DNA from 4 places in the Phyllobacterium sp. 01N428 genome. Region 1 is predicted to be linked to each of the others. Evidence: predicted binding sites of a transcription regulator. Region 1 holds the regulator's gene; each other region holds the start of a gene.
What was found. The regulator PhoB, encoded in region 1, activates phosphate uptake and scavenging genes when phosphate is short. The targets are predictions, from matches to a motif close to TGTCATNNANCTGTCAT.

Region 2: a site for PhoB is predicted at 2,967-2,983, ahead of AC1DNI_RS09395 (BtaA family protein). Genes of this name have one in related genera too.
Region 3: a site for PhoB is predicted at 2,423-2,439, ahead of olsB (l-ornithine N(alpha)-acyltransferase). Genes of this name have one in related genera too.
Region 4: a site for PhoB is predicted at 3,122-3,138, ahead of AC1DNI_RS05095 (inorganic phosphate transporter). Genes of this name have one in related genera too.

What each region holds. Positions count from the first base shown of each region.
Region 1 covers NZ_JBFTRH010000007.1:186,011-190,756, reverse strand. The annotation lists gene pstA (phosphate ABC transporter permease PstA) at 1-146, shown strand, start outside; gene pstB (phosphate ABC transporter ATP-binding protein PstB) at 217-990, shown strand; gene phoU (phosphate signaling complex protein PhoU) at 1,013-1,738, shown strand; gene phoB (phosphate regulon transcriptional regulator PhoB) at 1,757-2,443, shown strand; gene AC1DNI_RS17870 (metal/formaldehyde-sensitive transcriptional repressor) at 2,599-2,877, shown strand; gene dmeF (CDF family Co(II)/Ni(II) efflux transporter DmeF) at 2,874-3,815, shown strand; gene arsC (arsenate reductase (glutaredoxin)) at 3,890-4,312, shown strand; gene AC1DNI_RS17855 (LCP family protein) at 4,322-4,746, opposite strand, start outside.
Region 2 covers NZ_JBFTRH010000002.1:272,367-277,112, forward strand. The annotation lists gene AC1DNI_RS09385 (hydantoinase B/oxoprolinase family protein) at 1-2,300, shown strand, start outside; gene AC1DNI_RS09390 (N-acetyltransferase family protein) at 2,290-2,805, shown strand; gene AC1DNI_RS09395 (BtaA family protein) at 3,033-4,289, shown strand; gene AC1DNI_RS09400 (class I SAM-dependent methyltransferase) at 4,289-4,746, shown strand, end outside.
Region 3 covers NZ_JBFTRH010000001.1:531,424-536,169, reverse strand. The annotation lists gene AC1DNI_RS02550 (RsmD family RNA methyltransferase) at 1-889, shown strand, start outside; gene AC1DNI_RS02545 (TrmH family RNA methyltransferase) at 886-1,755, shown strand; gene lspA (signal peptidase II) at 1,768-2,271, shown strand; gene olsB (l-ornithine N(alpha)-acyltransferase) at 2,550-3,392, shown strand; gene mutS (DNA mismatch repair protein MutS) at 3,568-4,746, shown strand, end outside.
Region 4 covers NZ_JBFTRH010000001.1:1,037,725-1,042,470, reverse strand. The annotation lists gene AC1DNI_RS05110 (glutamine synthetase family protein) at 1-618, shown strand, start outside; gene AC1DNI_RS05105 (NAD(P)/FAD-dependent oxidoreductase) at 639-1,925, shown strand; gene AC1DNI_RS05100 (beta-ketoacyl-ACP synthase III) at 1,929-3,053, opposite strand; gene AC1DNI_RS05095 (inorganic phosphate transporter) at 3,194-4,746, shown strand, end outside.

The sequences.
Region 1 (4,746 bases):
CCGTGCAAATCTACATGTGGGCCAACGAAGCGGAGCGCGCCTTCGTCGAGCGGACGTCCGGTGCTATCATCGTGCTGCTTCTCTTCCTCGCGGTCATGAACATCACGGCCATCCTTCTGCGTCGCCGCTTCGAGCGCCGCTGGTAACTGTTCGAGAGAGGACCTAGTTATGAACCTTATGACGGAACGAAATCTCGAAAAGGCGGTAAACGACAAGATGAGCGCCCAGCCCAACGCAATCAAAATGCAAGGCAAGGATGTCACCGTTCACTATGGCGACAAACAGGCCTTGTTCGGTGTCAGCCTCGACGTGCCGGAAAAGATGGTCACGGCGCTGATCGGCCCTTCAGGCTGCGGCAAGTCGACGTTCCTGCGCAGTCTCAATCGCATGAACGACACCATTGAAGGCTGCAAGATCGGCGGCAAGATCACGCTCGATGACGAGGATATCTACAATCCTAAGATCGACGTCGTCGAGCTGCGCGCCCGCGTGGGCATGGTGTTCCAGAAGCCCAACCCTTTTCCGAAGTCCATCTTCGAGAACGTCGCCTATGGTCCGCGCATTCACGGGCTCGCCAAGGGTCGCCACGAACTTGATGAAATCGTTGAGAAAAGCCTGCGCCGCGCCAGCCTTTTCGACGAGGTGAAGGATCGCCTGCATGAAGCTGGTACCGGTCTTTCCGGCGGCCAGCAGCAGCGGCTGTGCATTGCCCGCGCCATCGCCGTCAGTCCGGAAGTGATCCTCATGGACGAGCCGTGTTCGGCGCTTGATCCGATCGCCACCGCAAAGGTGGAGGAATTGATCGACGAATTGCGCGAAAACTACACCATCGTCATCGTCACCCACTCGATGCAACAGGCAGCGCGCGTTTCGCAGCGCACGGCCATGTTCCATCTCGGCAATCTTGTCGAGGTCGGCGATACGGAAATGATGTTCACAAGCCCCACCGAGAAGCGCACCCAGGACTATATCACCGGACGCTTCGGCTGACGCAGGAACGAGGACAAAGCACATGACCGAGTTGCAGCACACTGTGCGCTCTTACGATGACGAACTGAAGTTCCTGACGCACAAGATCGCCGAGATGGGCGGTCATGCCGAACGCATGGTCGAACAGGCGGTCGCCGCCATGGTCAATTCCGACAATGCGCTGGCGCAGCGCGTTATCTCGGACGATCTGATCCTCGACGCCGGTCAGCGCGAGATCGATGAAAAGGCCATCACCATCATCGGCAAGCGCCAGCCGATGGCGATCGACCTGCGTGAAGTCATCGGGACGATCCGTATTTCCTCCGATCTCGAGCGCATCGGCGATCTCGGCAAGAACATTGCCAAGCGCGTCGTTGCCGTGACCGATACCCGCCAGACGCTCTCGGTCTACCGGGGCTTGCAGACAATTGCCGAACTTGCCTTGACCCAGCTCAAGGACGTGCTCGACGCCTATGCGACGCGCTCGGTACAGCAGGTGAACATTGTGCGCGAACGCGACGACGAAATTGACGCGCTCTATACGTCGCTGTTCCGCGAATTGCTGACCTACATGATGGAAGATCCACGCAACATTTCAGCCTGCACGCATCTTTTGTTCTGCGCCAAGAATATCGAGCGCATCGGCGACCACGCCACCAATATTGCCGAGACGGTCTATTACATTGTTACCGGTTCGCAACTGCCGGCGGAACGTCCCAAGGAAGACCAGACGCATACTATTATTGTGGATGAAACGACCGAGTCCTAATTTAACTGAAGGCTTGATATGGCAATAGCTCCCAAAATCACCGTTGTGGAGGACGAGGAAGCCCTGAGCGTCCTCCTCCGTTACAATCTTGAAGCTGAAGGCTATGTTGTCGAGACGATCGCACGTGGCGACGAAGCGGAAATTGCGCTGCGCGAGAACGTTCCGGATCTTCTGATCCTCGACTGGATGCTGCCCGGCCTGTCGGGCATCGAACTCTGCCGCCGCCTGCGGGCGCGGCGCGAGACCGAAATCCTGCCAATCATCATGCTCACCGCCCGCGGCGAGGAGAGCGAACGCGTTCGCGGCCTTTCGACCGGTGCCGACGACTACATGGTCAAGCCCTTTTCGACGCCTGAACTATTGGCGCGCATCAAGTCCATGCTCCGCCGCGTCAATCCGAGCCTGCTTTCGCACGTGCTGAGCTTCGGCGATCTCAAGCTCGACCGCGAACAGCACCGCGTTTTCCGCAAGGAGCGCGAACTCAAACTTGGCCCGACGGAGTTCCGGCTGCTCGAATTCCTCATGCAATCACCCGGACGGGTCTTTTCGCGCGGCCAGCTGCTCGACAATGTCTGGGGTGCGGACATCTATGTCGATGATCGCACCGTTGACGTCCACGTCGGTCGCCTGCGCAAGGCGATCAATATCGGACGTTCGATAGATCCGATTCGCACGGTACGTGGCGCCGGCTATTCGTTCGGCTGATCCCTAATTATTCCGGTTCTGATAAGGGCGTCGCATCAGCGCTAGATGGCTGATGCGGCGCCTTTTGGTATTTTGTAGTCCGCCGACAATGCCTTGCTCAAAGTCTCCACAGTCTGGCTTGAAATTCACGCAAATATAGGGTAGGGGGCTATATTATGTCTCATACCACCAAGGAAAAATCAAAACTGATCGCAAGGATCCGTCGTCTCAAGGGGCAGATGGAGGCCGTCGAGCGGGCGCTCGAAGCGGAAATGCCGTGCGGCGACATTCTAAACCTGGTGGCGTCGGTGCGCGGCGCCGTAAACGGCCTGATGGGTGAACTCATCGAGGATCATATTCGCATGCACGTCGTCGATCCTGGAACCGAGACGGACAGCGAACGCGCCAAGGGCGCCGCGGATCTCATCGACGTTGTAAGGATGTACCTGAAATGAGCCACGATCACTCGATCCATTTGCCTCAAGGCACGCATGCTCATGTGTTTCTGGGTGACGATCACGAGCGCAACGAACGACGCACCTGGTTTGTGATCGCGCTGACCGCGACGATGATGGTTGCGGAGATCGTGGCGGGAACGGTTTTCGGTTCGATGGCGCTTGTCGCCGATGGCTGGCATATGTCGACACATGCTGCCGCGATGCTGATTGCGGCATTGGCCTATCTCTATGCAAGGAAGAATGCCAGCAATCCGCGTTTCACCTTTGGCACGGGAAAATTCGGCGATCTCGCAGGTTTTGCCAGCGCTGTGATCCTCGCGCTTATTGCACTGCTGATCGGCTGGGAGAGTTTCCTACGCCTTGCCAACCCGATCTCGATCAGTTTTCCGCAGGCGATCTCCGTTGCCGTGCTTGGCCTTGCCGTCAATCTCGTTTGTGCCTGGCTCTTGCGTGACGACCATAGCCATCATCATCACGGTCACCATGGCGATAATCATCATCACCACGGTCACGATCATAATTTGCGTGCCGCCTATCTGCACGTTCTTGCCGATGCGCTGACGTCCATCCTCGCCATCATCGCCCTTCTCGCCGGCAGCATTTACGGCTGGCTTTGGCTCGATCCGGCCATGGGAATTGTCGGTGCTCTTGTTATCGCCAGATGGTCATGGGGTCTCATCCGCGATGCGGGCGGCGTGTTGCTCGACTATGTCCCTCAGGGTGAAGACCTGCCTGATGAAATACGCGGCGCCATCGAAAAGGAGGGCGACGTGATTACCGACCTGCACGTCTGGCAGCTTGGCCCGGGGCATCACGGTGCCATTGTTTCGCTTTTGAGCGACGATCCGAAAGCGCCGTCGTCCTATCGTGCGAAACTCGCACATATCCATGAGTTGTCGCATGTGACCGTTGAGGTCGAGCCGAAGGCCGCCTAAATTTCGATTCGGGTGTGTCACACGCATTGAAGACGCCGCGTGCGACGAACGTTCGATAGCCAGGAGCCCAGGTGATGACCGTCACGATTTACCACAACCCGAAATGCGGTACCTCGCGTAATACCCTCGCCATGATCCGCAATGCTGGAATCGAGCCGGTTATCGTGGAATATCTCAAGACGCCGCCGAGCCGGGAAGCCCTGAAGGAAATGATCAGCCGAGCAGGCCTTAGCGTGCGCCAGGCCTTGCGCCAAAAAGGCACGCCCTATGTCGAGCTTGGCCTCGACGATGCTTCGCTGGACGACGATGCGCTTCTCGATGCGATGATGGCCAATCCGATCCTTATCGAACGTCCTTTCGTTGTGACCGAAAGAGGCGTGCGCCTCAGTCGCCCTTCAGAGGTTGTGCTTGAGATCCTGCCAGATGCGCAGAAGGGGCCATTTACCAAGGAAGATGGTGAGGTCGTAATAGACAGCTCGGGCAATCGCGTCCGCTGAGCCGCGATGTTATGGACGAGCAACGCCGTCGGCCTGCGAAATTTCGGCGCAGTGGTCGGCGCGGCTGGCGCCGCAGGGCTTGGTCGTGGAATCTTGCGGCTCGCCGAGCTTGGCCCGCGTGAACTCGGTATCCATCAGGGATTTGTCGGCGGCTATCGAGCGGAAAAGCCGCTTTGCAGGCTTCTCGACCCACTCGACCCGTCCGGGGGATGCGGTCGAGTAGTGCCATGGCATGGTGATGAAGTGAATATTTTCAGACGAAAGATGCTGGACGGCGAAGGCGAGTTCCCGCATTACGCCCGGACTGAAACCTGGGTCGGTGATGACGGATTTCGTCGCGGCATCCATGAAGCTGAAGAGCCGCACAGGGTTCGCCAGTTGCGCTCCGAGCAGTTTTTGGGCCATGGCACCAAAGAATTCATGCTGGCGATGAA
Region 2 (4,746 bases), on a different contig from region 1:
TCACCGGCTATCTCCTGAATTGCTTCGGCGGCGCGGGCGGGCAACATGCGTGCCTTGTTGCCGATGCGCTCGGCATGGAAGCGGTGCTTATCCACCCCTTCTCCGGCCTGCTCTCAGCTTATGGTATCGGCCTTTCCTCGATATTCGCATCACGCCAACAGGCGCTCGTCAAACCGCTTTCTTCCGAAAACCTTGAGGAAATCCGCGAACTCGTTGCGCGCCTGTCGGCTGCCGTGACGACCGAACTTGCAGGCCAGAGTGTTCCGGCCGAGGCAATTGCGGCGCGTCCCATTGTGCATCTGCGCTATGACGGAACCGATACGACGATACCAATCGATTTCAGCGCCTTTGCGATTGATGGAGCGCGCGCTGCCTTCGAAGCTGCTCACAAGGCCCAGTTCGGCTTTATATACGACAATAAGGGCATCGTGGTCGAAGCAGTCGGCGTCGAGGGCATGGACTCCCGCGAGCGGACGCAAGTCGAAAAGAAGCAGGCTCCGGTTGCGGCAGAACCGCGGCACGAAAACACATGCCGGATTTTCTCAGGGGGTGCGTTTCACGACGCTCCGGCGTTCCGGCGCGAAAACCTCGCACCCGGGCATGAGATCAAGGGCCCGGCCCTGATCATCGAGCCGCATCAGACCATCGTCGTCGAGCCAGGCTGGCGCGCGCAGATCACCGACTTGAACCATGTCCTCATGCGCCGCGCCGAAAAGAAGCTTCGCACGGCCGCGCTCGGCACCGAAGCCGATCCGATCATGCTCGAGGTTTTCAATAATCTCTTCATGTCGATCGCCGAACAGATGGGCGTGACGCTGCAGAACACCGCCTATTCGGTCAACATCAAGGAACGTCTCGATTTTTCCTGCGCCGTGTTCGACGGCAGCGGCGCCCTCGTCGCCAACGCACCGCACATGCCCGTTCATCTCGGCTCCATGGACCGCTCGGTCGAGACGATCATCAAGCTCAATGCCGGCGATATCCATCCGGGCGATGTCTTTGCCCTGAATGCTCCGTATAATGGCGGCACGCACCTCCCGGATATTACTGTGGTGACGCCGGTCTTCGACGATGCGGGAAAAAACATTCTCTTCTACGCCGCCTCACGTGGCCATCATGCCGATATTGGCGGTTCCGCGCCGGGATCGATGACGCCGCTCGCGACGACCGTCGATGAAGAAGGTGTTCTCATCGACAATTTCCGTCTCGTCGAGCGTGGCCGCTTTCGTGAACGGGAATTGACTGCGCTTCTCACCGATCACCCTTTCCCTGTGCGCAATGTCCATCAGAACATCGCCGACCTGAAGGCGCAGATCGCCGCTAACGAAAAGGGCGTTGCTGAGCTTAAAAAGATGATCGGCCAGTTCGGGCTCGGCGTGGTCGAAGCCTATATGGGCCATGTCCAGGACAATGCGGCGGAGAGTGTGCGGGCCGTGCTCGACCGGCTGCCCGAGCAATCCGAATACAGCTACGAGACCGACACCGGCCAGACGATTGCGGTGAAGATTACCGTCGATCGCAACGAGCGCCGGGCAACGGTGGATTTTACCGGCACGTCACCGGTCATGAAAAACAACTTCAATGCGCCGGAGCCTGTGGCGCGCGCTGCGGTGCTCTACGTATTCCGTGTCATGGTCGAAGGCGCGATACCGATGAATGCCGGCTGTCTGCGCCCTATCGACATCATCATCCCAGATGGGTCGATGCTGAAGCCCACCTACCCGGCGGCCGTCGTTGCCGGCAATGTTGAAACATCGCAGCATGTCACCAACGCCCTGTTTGGCGCCTTGGGCGCGATGGCGAATTCGCAAGGAACGATGAACAATCTGACCTTCGGCAACGCGCGCTATCAATATTACGAGACGATCTGCTCGGGATCGCCCGCAGGCCATTTCAACGACGGCACCGGCTTTGCCGGAACCGCCGCCGTCCATACGCACATGACCAATTCACGCCTCACGGATCCCGAAATCCTCGAAATGCGCTTTCCGGTCCTGCTCGAGGATTTTCATATCCGCGACGGTTCGGGCGGCACCGGGACGTACCCGGGCGGCAACGGCACGCAGCGGACGATCCGTTTCCTCGAACGGATGGATTGCGCCATCCTGTCGTCGCATCGCAGCCGGCCGCCCCAAGGCCTCGACGGCGGCGGCAATGGCGAGACAGGCAAGACGCAAGTGCGTCGCAACGATGGAACGACCGAAATGCTCAAAGCCTGCGACCAGACCGTCCTCGACGCCGGTGAAGCCGTGATACTCACCACACCCACCCCCGGCGGTTATGGAAAGAATGATGGTTGAACCGGTGCAGATTGCGGTCAGGCGCCTCACCCGCGACGATGCAGAACGTTTCCAGGCCCTGCGGCTGCATTGCCTGCAGACTGCACCCGAAGCATTCGGTTCGAGCTATGAGGAAGAGTGCGGCCGCGACATCGCCGACGTACGCTCGATGCTGGAGGTGCAGCCAAACGCGGCGTTCGGCGCCTTCGCCGGTGACCTGCTCATTGGCCTTGCCGGCTTTGCCGTCAGTCCGAAGGTCAAGAAGCGCCACGTAGGTCTGCTATGGGGTGTCTTCGTCGATCCCGCCTGGCGAGGTCATGACTTGGGCAGACGATTGACTGCGGCCGTGATCGAACATGCGAGGCAGCATGTCGACGTTCTTCATGCGACGGTGATGGCAACCAACCTCGCCGCGCGCAATATCTATCTTGGTCTCGGATTTACCGTTTTTGGTTTTGAGAAGGATGCGTTGCGTTACGACGGCAAGTCCTATGACGACGAGCACCTGCGCCTGGATTTACGCTGAAACTGGCTTGGCGGAGTGGCGGCAACGAAACGTCGATAAAACACGAAACGAACGACACCTGCTAAATTGCCTTTGCACGGCCGTCACACTTCCTCGCCGTGCAAGCTCAATTACTTGCCCGCTTAAGTTGAATCAACTTGGCAAGCCGCTGCAATGGCGTGCGTCACCCATTTGTTACATGGGGATGCTAGGCGGGCAGGAATTTCCAATAAAGGGGATTCGATTAGATGCCGCTTGCTAGACAATCCAACGAACTGTCCCCGCGCAACGAGAAACTCAACAAGGCGGTCCGGCAAAACAGGCTCCTTTCGAAAGCCGGCCTTTCGGAACGCCTCTTCGCCCATGTCTTCAAGGGGCTGGTCTATCCGCAAATCTGGGAAGACCCGGAGGTGGACATGGAAGCACTGCAGATTCTGCCTGGCCACCGGATTGTCACCATCGCCTCTGGCGGCTGCAACGCCATGTCCTACCTGACGGCCGATCCGGCCAGCGTCGAAGCCGTCGACCTCAACACCGCGCATGTCGCCTTCAACCGCCTCAAGCTTGCAGCAGTTGCCCGCCTGCCCAATTACGACGCCTTCTACCGCTTCTATGGCACGGCCGACGACAGGGCCAATCTTGCTGCCTATGAACGTTTCATCCAGCCGCACCTCGACGCGACGAGCCGCGCCTATTGGGAAAAGCGCATGCTTTCGGGCCGGCGCCGGATCACCATCTTCTCACGGGACCTCTATCGGCACGGGCTGCTCGGGCTCTTCATCGGCATGGGGCATCGCATTGCCAGGCTGTATGGCATCGACCCGCGCGATCTGCTCAAGGCATCCACCATGGAGGAGCAGCGCGCCTATTTCGATACGGCCCTCGCCCCGCTCTTCGATAAGCGCATGATCCGCTGGGCGACGAAGCGGAAGTCGTCGCTGTTCGGACTAGGCATTCCTCCGCAGCAATATGATGCGCTCGCCACCGCCGGCGATGGCAATATGGCGCAGGTGCTGCGCGGCAGGCTGGAAAAGCTCGCCTGCGGCTTTCCGCTCTCGGAAAACTATTTTGCCTGGCAGGCTTTTGGCCGCGGCTACAGCGACAATGCCGAGACCGGCCCGCTGCCGCCCTACCTTTCCCGCAGCAATTTCGCCACCGTGCGCCACCGGGCCGGCCGGATGAGCGTCGTAAATGCCTCCTTCACCGAATTCCTCGCGGCAAAACCCGACGCCTCGGTCGATCGCTTCATTCTTCTGGATGCGCAGGACTGGATGAACGACACCCAGCTCAACGAACTATGGGCAGAGATTACCCGCACCGCCGCGCCGGGCGCACGCGTCATCTTCCGCACGGCGGCCGAACCTACGATCCTGCCTGGCCGCGTCGACGATACGTTGCTCGAGAGATGGGACTATCAGGAAGAACTTTCCCGCGCGCTGCACGAGCGCGATCGCTCGTCGATCTATGGCGGCTTTCACCTCTACCTTCGCAAGGACCGCGCCTGATGTTTGCCAAGATTGAACACGGCCCGCTGATGGACCGGGTGTACCGGCATCAGCGTCACTTCTATGACGCTACCCGCAAATACTACCTGCTTGGCCGCGACCCGATGCTTGCCGGGCTCACCCCGCCAACGAGTGGCAGTATCCTGGAGATCGGCTGCGGTACAGGCCGCAACCTGGTGCTTGCCGGGCGGGCTTATCCTGAGACTTCGCTCTACGGCATTGATATCTCCAATGAAATGCTGGCAACGGCACGCAAGAAGATAGCTGCGGCAGGAATTGGTGATCGCGCCACGCTCGCCTATGCCGACGCGGCAAAGTTCGAACCTGAAGCGATCCTCGGGCGACGCGAGTTCGACCGCATTTTCATCTCCTATGCCGTATCCATGATCCCGCAATGGCAGGCGGTGATGCGCGAAGCGATCAACCATCTCACGCCGGGTGGCGCGCTGCATGTTGT
Region 3 (4,746 bases), on a different contig from region 1:
TGAGCGAACCGGCCTTATCCTCGAAACCCTGCCTTCGGAGGACTACGCGCTCCTCGATAGTGGCAATGGCCTGAAGCTGGAGCAATATGGCCCCTACCGCATCGTGCGTCCCGAGGGCCAGGCGATCTGGCTGCCGGCCTGGGACAAGGCCGAATGGGACAAAGCGGATGCGGTCTTTACCGGCAATACGGATGAGGAAGGCGTCGGCCGCTGGCACTTTCCTAAAGTGCCGCTCGGTGAAACCTGGCCGCTCGCTTTCGACGAGCTGCCGTTCTATGGCCGTTTCACTTCCTTCCGGCATGTCGGCGTTTTTCCCGAGCAGGGCACCCATTGGGCGCATATGGACAGGCTGATCCGAAACGCGAAACGGCCGGTCAAGGTGCTCAATCTCTTCGGCTATACCGGCGTTGCCTCGCTCGTTGCCGCGCGGGCCGGGGCAGAGGTCACCCATGTGGACGCCTCGAAGAAAGCCATCGCCTGGGCGCGCGAAAACCAGGAAATGGCCGGCCTTTCCAGCAAGCCCATCCGCTGGATCTGCGAAGACGCGATGAAATTCGTCATGCGCGAGGAACGGCGCGGCAGCACCTACGACATCATCCTGCTCGACCCCCCGGCCTATGGCCGCGGGCCGGGCGGCGAGGTCTGGCAACTTTTCGACAATCTCCCCGACATGGTCGATATCTGCCGCTCCATCCTCTCCCCCGATGCGCTCAGCGTCGTGTTGACCGCCTATTCGATCCGCGCCTCGTTTTTCGCGATCCACGAATTGATGCGCGATGCGTTCACCGGCCTCGGCGGTACGGTGGAGTCGGGCGAACTTATCCTGCGTGAACGTTCCTCCGGACGCGCGCTTTCCACCTCGCTGTTCAGCCGTTGGGAAAATACATGACGCGACACGACGACCACACCCGAGGCACCGGACTCGCGCGGCCCGGCAGGGTCAAGGAAGTGACCAGCCTCACCAACCCGATCGTGAAGGATTTGCGCGCACTCGCGATGAAAAAATATCGCGATCAGGAGGGTGTCTTTCTCGCCGAAGGGCTGAAGTTGATCATCGACGCGCTCGATCTCGGCTGGACGATTCGCACGCTTGTCTTTTCCAAGGCAGGCAAGGGCAATTCACTTGTCGAACAGGTGGCGGCGCGCACCATCGCCAAGGGCGGCGATGTCCTCGAAGTCAGTGAGAAGGTCATTGCCGCCATTACCCGGCGCGACAATCCGCAAATGGTAGTCGGCGTCCTCGAGCAGCGGAGCCAGCCGCTTGCTGCACTGAGGCCGCAAGGCAACGACGTCTATGTGGCGCTGGACCGGGTCCGCGATCCCGGCAATCTAGGGACGATCATTCGCACCGCCGACGCCGTCGGCGCCAAGGGCATCATCCTGATCGGCGATACGACCGATCCATTCTCGCTCGAAACCGTGCGCGCCACCATGGGTTCGGTCTTCGCGGTACCGCTCATGCGCGCCACCGAGGCCGAGTTCCTGGCCTGGCGCAAAGGCTTTGCCGGGCTGGTCGTTGGTACGCACCTCAAAGGGGCCGTCGATTACCGCACCATTCCTTATGCGAACCGCCCCGTTGTGCTCTTGATGGGCAATGAGCAGCAGGGACTGCCGGACCAACTCGCTGCCGGCTGTGACAAGCTTGCCCGGATACCGCAGGAGGGCCGCGCGGATTCGCTTAATCTTGCCATTGCAACCGGGATCATGCTGTTCGAGATAAGGCGCGACGCGCTCAAGCTCGATGGCGGAAACTGAAACAAGAGAACGATGAAAACCAAAGCCCTTTACAATCTATTGGCCGTCGTCGCCTTTGCGGTCGTCAGCGACCAGATCATCAAATATCTGGTCGAGACCGGGATGGACTACCAGCAGCAGATCGACGTGTTGCCGTTCCTCGCACTGTTTCGCGTTCACAACAATGGCATTGCCTTTTCCATGCTCAGCGGTCTGCACGACCTTGCGCTGATTGCGCTGACGCTCGTCATCATCTGCTTCGTCAGCTATCTCTGGTGGACGACGGCTGCGACCCGCTGGATTTCGCGCTTCGGCTTCGCCCTGATCATCGGCGGCGCGCTCGGCAATCTGATCGACAGGAGCATTCACGGTTACGTTATCGATTACGTTCTTTTCCATCTGCCGACCTGGTCGTTTGCCGTCTTCAATCTCGCCGATGCCTATATTTCAGTCGGCGCGGCGCTGGTCGTGCTTGAGGAAGTGCTCGCCTGGCTGCGCGAGCGCCGGGCTTCGAAGGGTGAACCCGGGAAGAACTGAGATAGGGGGTTCCTTGCGCTTGGCCCAAGGATCCGGGCCGGTGCTCTCGGGTCATCTTCCGATGCTTCCTTCTCCGTATTCCTTCGACCACAGGTCGTGTGATCCGAGGATTCACGTGGCGGCACGATAGGCCCCAAGCCTGCCACGGTCACGTCATGCTGCCGTCATCGATTTGTAGTATTCAGGAGGCGACCGAACCACCGATCAACCTCCCTTAAGAGCGAATCGACATGAGCATCGCCTTGCTTGAACGTGCTTCACCTACTAAAGATCAGCGCATGGTTTCGCAGGTTGATTCAACGCCCTCGCCTCTTGTGGCGCCTCACCTTGTTTCGGTGCTCGGTCGCATCGGCACGATGGAGGTCTGCCTTGCCCAGACCGAGGACGAGATCGAGTCGGCGCAGCAGCTTCGCTTCAAGGTTTTCTTCGACGAACTCGGCGCCAAGGGATCGGCGACGCTCGAACAGCGCGATGCGGACCGTTTCGATCCAGTCTGCGACCATCTTCTGGTCTATGATACCTCGATCGCCGGCCCCAAGCACAAGCAGATCGTCGGGACATACCGCCTGCTTCGTTCAGAGCGGGCTTCCGCATCGGGCGGATTCTATTCAGCCAGCGAATATTCAATCGAAAGCCTCGTCGACGCCAAGCCGGATCTGCGCTTCCTTGAACTCGGGCGCTCCTGCGTTCTGCCGGAATACCGCTCGAAGCGCACCGTGGAGCTCCTGTGGCAGGGGATCTGGACCTATTGCCGCCATCATTCGATCGGGGTGATGTTCGGATGCGCCTCATTCCAGGGAACCGTTCCTGCAGCCCATGCGCTGCAACTTTCGTTCCTGCAGCATAATTTCCGCGCGACGCCCGATTGGGACGTGCGCGCCTTGCCTGACCGTTACCAGGCAATGGACCTCGTTCCGGCCGAGGCGATCAACCCGCGTGTCGCCATGTTTGCCATGCCGCCGCTCATCAAGGGCTACCTTCGCCTTGGCGCGATGATCGGGGACGGCGCCGTCATCGATCACGATTTCGGCACGACAGATGTGTTGATCATCCTGCCGGTCAGCCGCATCGCTGAACGCTATGTCAGCCACTACGCCGCGGAAGCAAAGCGCTTCGCTTGAGATCATCTGTGGAGAAGAATGCAGGAAACCCGCTACAGAGGTGGGTAAATCCTGCGTTTGCGCATAGATTGCTCCAGACTGGACAAGGGTCTATCAGGAGAGCGCATTGGCGGAACTTGCAACCATAATCGAAACGGCTGCCTACGATGCCGAGCCATCGGCGCGGCCGACGCCGATGATGGAGCAATATATCGAGATCAAGGCGACGAATCCCGACAGCCTCCTGTTTTATCGGATGGGCGATTTCTACGAGTTGTTCTTCGACGATGCCGTCGCAGCATCGCGGGCGCTCGGCATTACGCTGACCAAGCGCGGCAAGCACCTCGGCGACGACATCCCGATGTGCGGCGTGCCCGTCCATGCCGCCGATGATTATTTGCAGAAGCTCATCGCGCGCGGCTTTCGCGTCGCTGTCTGCGAGCAGATCGAAGATCCAGCCGAAGCAAAGAAACGCGGCTCGAAATCGGTCGTCAAGCGCGATGTCGTCCGCCTGGTAACGCCGGGGACGATCACCGAGGAAAAGCTGCTCGATCCATCCGAGGCCAATTATCTGATGACGCTCGGCCGTGTGAAGGGCGCAGGCCAAGGCCAGTTCGCGCTCGCCTGGATCGATATTTCCACCGGCACCTTCCGCGTCGGCGAAACCGACCCGTCCCGCATGCTCGCCGATATATTGCGGGTCGAACCGCGCGAACTCATCGTCGCCGATCCCGTTTTCCACGATCCGGACCTTCGTCCGATCTTCGACATTCTCGGTCGCTCAGTCACGCCGCAGCCGCCAAGCCTTTTCGACAGCGCAACGGCGGAAAACCGCATCCAACGCTATTTCGATGTCGGCACGCTCGACGGGTTCGGCCAGTTTTCGCGGGCCGAACTTTCGGCGATTTCCGGCGCCATAGCCTACGTGGAAAAGACGCAGATCGCGGAGCGTCCGCCGCTGATGCGCCCGGAGCGCGAGTCGGAAGGCTCCTCGCTCTTCATCGATCCCGCGACGCGCGCCAACCTCGAACTCCTGCGCACCCTTTCCGGTAATCGCGATGGCAGTTTGCTCAAGGCCATCGACCGGACGGTTACCGGCGGCGGCGCGCGATTGCTATCCGAACGGCTCACCGCGCCGCTGACCGACCCGGAGGCCATTTCCACGCGTCTCGATTCTGTCTCCTTCTTTCTGCTGCAGCAATCGCTTGCCGACATTGTCCGGGAAACGCTCAAAGGGGTGCCGGATATGCCGCGCGCTCTCTCGCGGCTCGCCGTCGGACGGGGTGGCCCCCGGGACCTCGGCGCGCTCGCACGCGGGTTTGAAGCCGCCGACGAGATCGGCCGCGTCATCGGAACCGAGATCCTGCCGAGCGAG
Region 4 (4,746 bases), on a different contig from region 1:
TTCATGGCCAAGCCGATCCAGGGCCAGCCGGGCTCGGCCATGCATATCCACCAGTCGATTATCGACAAGAAGACGGGCCGCAATGTCTTCACCAATCCGGATGGCACCGAAAGCGAAGCGTTCCGGCATTTCATCGGCGGCATGCAAAAGCATGTGCCGGCATCGCTTGTCATGTTCGCGCCTTATGTGAATTCCTACCGGCGTCTTACGCCGGCCGCCTCGGCTCCCGTCAACGTCAAATGGGGTTATGACAACCGTACGACCGCGTTTCGCGTGCCGCGCTCCGATCCCTCGGCGCGCCGCGTCGAGAACCGCATCCCCTCATCCGATGCCAACCCCTATCTCGCGCTTGCGGCGTCGCTCGCTTGCGGTCTGATCGGCATGAACAACAGGCTCGAGCCCGACGCACCGGCCTCGACCACGGTCAATGACAGCCTGATCGAACTGCCGCGCGGTCTCATCGAAGCGACAATCCTGTTCGAGCAGGACAAGGACCTGATCGGCATGCTTGGCGAAGCCTTCGTCATAACCTACGCCGCCATAAAGCGCGCCGAGTTCGAGACCTTCATGGAGGTGATCAGCCCGTGGGAGCGCGAATATTTGCTGCTCAACGTTTGACACGAAAATTGCCTTACGACATGCCCTATCAATCGCCCATTTCACCCGGCATCTCCTGGTACGAAACCACTATTCCTGACCGGACCGAATATCCGGCACTCGACGGATCGCGTCAGGCGGACGTCGTCATCATCGGCGGCGGTTTCACCGGCCTTTCAGCCGCCGTCCACCTGGCGTCCGCGGGAGCCGACGTGGTGCTCCTCGAAGCCTATCGCTTCGGCGACGGCGCATCGGGACGCAATGGCGGCCAGCTTGGCACCGGCCAGCGCACCTGGGCCGAGGACCTCGAAGCGCAATATGGTTTCACCCGCGCCAAGGCACTGTTCGATCTTGCCGAAGAGGCAAAAGCCTACCTTCTGCAATTTGCCGAAACCCATGGCATCGACATCGAATATGTGCCGGGGCAAATGTCGGTGGTGCACAAGAAGCGCTATCTGAAACATTACCAAAAGCATGCGGAGCTTATGGCGACACGTTTCGGCTATCCGCATATTCACTTCATGGATGCGGCGGAGACTGCCGAACGGCTCGGCTCTAGCCGTTTCCTTGGGGGAAACTACGACAAGGGCACGGGCCACATCCAGCCGATGAAACTCGTCGTCGGAACCGCCCGGGCAGCAGCAAAAGCCGGCGCGCATCTCTTCGAAAACACCAAGGTCACGGGGATCAGCTCCGAAAACGGCCGCGTTGCTGTCACGACCGGTTCGGGGACCGTGACGGCGGCCAAGGCCCTGATCGCGGTCAACGCCTATGGCGGCAATCTCGAACCCGTCAGCGCGGCGCATGTAATGCCGATCCGTTCCTTCATCGGCGCCACGGTTCCGCTCGGTGAGTACAGCCCCGTCCTCCCAGGCGGGGAAAGTGTCGACGATTCCCGCTTTGTCGTGCGCTATTTCCGCCGCTCACGCGACGGTCGCCTGCTCTTTGGCGGGCGCGAGGCCTATACGGCCGATAATCCGGAGGACATCAGCACCCATATCCGGCGGCAGATCGCCGAAATCTATCCGGCACTGGCCGATGTCGAGATTACCCAGGCTTGGGGCGGTTCGGTCGGTATCACGCTTCCGCGCCAACCCTTCGTGCGCGAGGTGATGCCGAATGTGATCTCGGCCGGCGGCTATTCCGGCCATGGGGTTATGCTGGCTAACTATGTCGGCAAGCTCTATGCGGAGACCGTGGCCGGCAACCGCGACCGGCTCAAGCTTCTGGAGGAGCTTAAGGTCCCGGCATTTCCCGGCGGACGCGCGTTACGGGCGCCGCTGCTGTTTCTGGCGCTCAGCTGGTACGCGCTGATGGACCGGGTCTAGCGGCTATACCTTCCTGACAATCACGCTGCCGACAGAATAGCCGGCGCCGAAGGAACAGATGACGCCGAGGCTGCCGGGTGCGAGATCGTCGGAGAATTTCGAGAAGGCGATGATCGATCCGGCCGACGACGTATTGGCGTAGTCCTGCAGGATGTTCGGCTGTTCGCCCGGCTGCGGCTCGCGCCCGAGCACCTTGACGCCGATCAGATCGTTCATGCCCTTATTGGCCTGATGCAGCCAGAGTCGGGACAGGTGCGCGGGCGCAATGTTCTCGTCGGCAAGGTGGGTGAGGATAAGGTCGGCGACGATCGGCACGACCTGCTTGAACACCTTGCGGCCCTCCTGGCGGAACAGCATGTCGCGGCGGTCGCTCATATGGCCTTCGCGGGTCCGCCGCAGGAACCCGTTATTGTTGCGGATATTGTTGGAAAACTGGGTGAGGCAGCGGGTCGACACGATTTCGAAACGATCGGGCGCCGTCGCAAGATCGGCACGCTCGAGCAAAACCGCCGTACAGACATCGCCGAAGATGAAGTGGCAATCCCGGTCGCGCCATTCGAGATGGGCCGAACAGACTTCGGGATTGACCATGAGGATAGCGCGGGCCGAGCCTGAACGGATCATGTCAGCCGCCGCCTGAATGCCGAAGGTCGCCGACGAACAGGCGACGTTCATGTCAAAGCCGAAACCCTCGATGCCGAGCGCCTGCTGCACCTCGATGGCGATGGCAGGGTAAGGCCGCTCGTGGTTGGAGGCGGCGCAAATGACCGCATCGATTTCCGAGGCGGTGCGTCCAGCCTTGGCGAGCGCGTCCGTTGCGGCTTGCACCGCCATTTCCGCCATGACCGAGAGTTCGTCGTCGCGGCGTTCCGGCAAGACCGGATGCATGATTTCCGGATCGAGCACCCCTGACTTGTTGAGGACGTGGCGACGCTCGATGCCCGATGCGCGCACGATGAAATCCTCGGCGGACATGGCGATTGGCTCGCGCGTTCCCGCCGCGATCTCGTCGGCATGAAGTTCATTCTGCCGCGTCGCAAAGGTGTTGAACGCCTCCACCAGTTCGGCGTTGCTGATGGACTGTTCAGGCGTGAAAACGCCCGTACCGCTGATGACGACCTTATGCATGGCGCTTCCAGTTTTTCTTTCCAAAAACCGATAGAGACTCCCGGCGCCCGGCGCAAGTAATCCCGTATTGTCATAAGAGGTTCATCGACGGGCCATAGGCTTTCCCCATATTTCGATAATGATTGGTAGGGGAACTGGCTATGACGGCGGAGAATTTGGCGGCAACGAGCCTCAGCGAACACCCTCTCGAAAAGCCCAAGAGCCTCGGCAATCTGCCCAACTATGCGGTCGTTGCGATCCTGATCGCCGGCCTTATCTATGTCGGCTGGTCGCTGACGCAGGATTTGACCAGTGCCGTCGCGGTGCCGTGGATCCTGCTCGGTCTTGCCCTCGTGACGGCCTTGGGCTTTGAGTTCGTCAACGGTTTCCACGATACCGCCAATGCGGTCGCGACGGTCATCTACACCAATTCGATGCCGGCGGAATTCGCCGTGATCTGGTCGGGCTTTTTCAATTTCCTCGGTGTGATGACCGCGAGCGGTGCGGTTGCCTTCGGCATTATTTCATTGCTTCCGGTCGAACTGATCATGCAGGTGGGTTCGAGCGCCGGCCTTGCCATGGTTTTCTCCCTGCTGGCGGCGGCGATCATCTGGAACCTCGGCACCTGGTATTTCGGTCTGCCCGCGTCAAGTTCGCATACGCTCATCGGCTCGATCGTCGGCGTCGGTCTTGCCAACCAGTTCGTCGCGCCGACAGGCACGGCAACCAGCGGCGTCGACTGGTCGAAAGCGACCGAAGTCGGCATGTCGCTTTTGATTTCTCCGCTTGTCGGCTTCTGCGCGGCGGCGCTCCTGCTTCTCACCATGAAGCTATTCATCAGGAACAAGGCGCTTTACGAGGCGCCCAAGGGCAATACGCCGCCGCCACTTTGGATTCGCGCAATGCTGATCTTCACCTGCACCGGCGTCAGTTTCGCCCACGGTTCAAACGACGGCCAGAAGGGCATGGGCTTGATCATGCTCATCCTGATCGGCGTCGTGCCGACCGCCTTTGCACTCAACAGGACTCCCGACATCAACTATCTCGATGCCTACAAGGCCGCTGCGACGCAGGCCGGCGCCGTCCTCCAGAAATACGAAAAGCCCGGCGTCGTCGTGACGGATGCGCATGCCGTCGTCAGCGAGGCCGTGCGCACCAAAACCTGGAGCGATGCCACGACTGTCGCGCTACAGCAATTCATCGTCGATACCAATGCGAGCATTTCGCCCTACGGTTCGGCGGCCAATGTGCCGACCGGCATGGTCAGCAATACCCGCAACGACATGTATCTTGCGGGTGAGGCGCTCAAGCTGATCGACAAGAAGAAGCTGCTGCCGATGGAAGCGGCGGACCTTGCCGTCATCAAGACCTATCACCAGGCGATCGACAATGCGACGAAGTTCATCCCGACCTGGGTCAAGGTGGCCGTGGCGCTGGCGCTCGGGCTTGGAACCATGGTCGGCTGGAGGCGCATCGTCGTGACCGTCGGCGAAAAGATCGGCAAGACCCACCTGACCTACGGCCAGGGCGCTTCCGCCGAACTGGTGGCCATGGGGACCATTTTCACCGCCGATACGCTCGGCCTGCCGGTGAGCACAACGCACATATTATCGTCGGGCGTCGCTGGAACGATGGTTGCGAACGGATCGGGACTGCAGATGTCGACCGTGCGCAACCTGTTGATGGCGTGGGTGCTGACGCTGCCCGTTTCGAT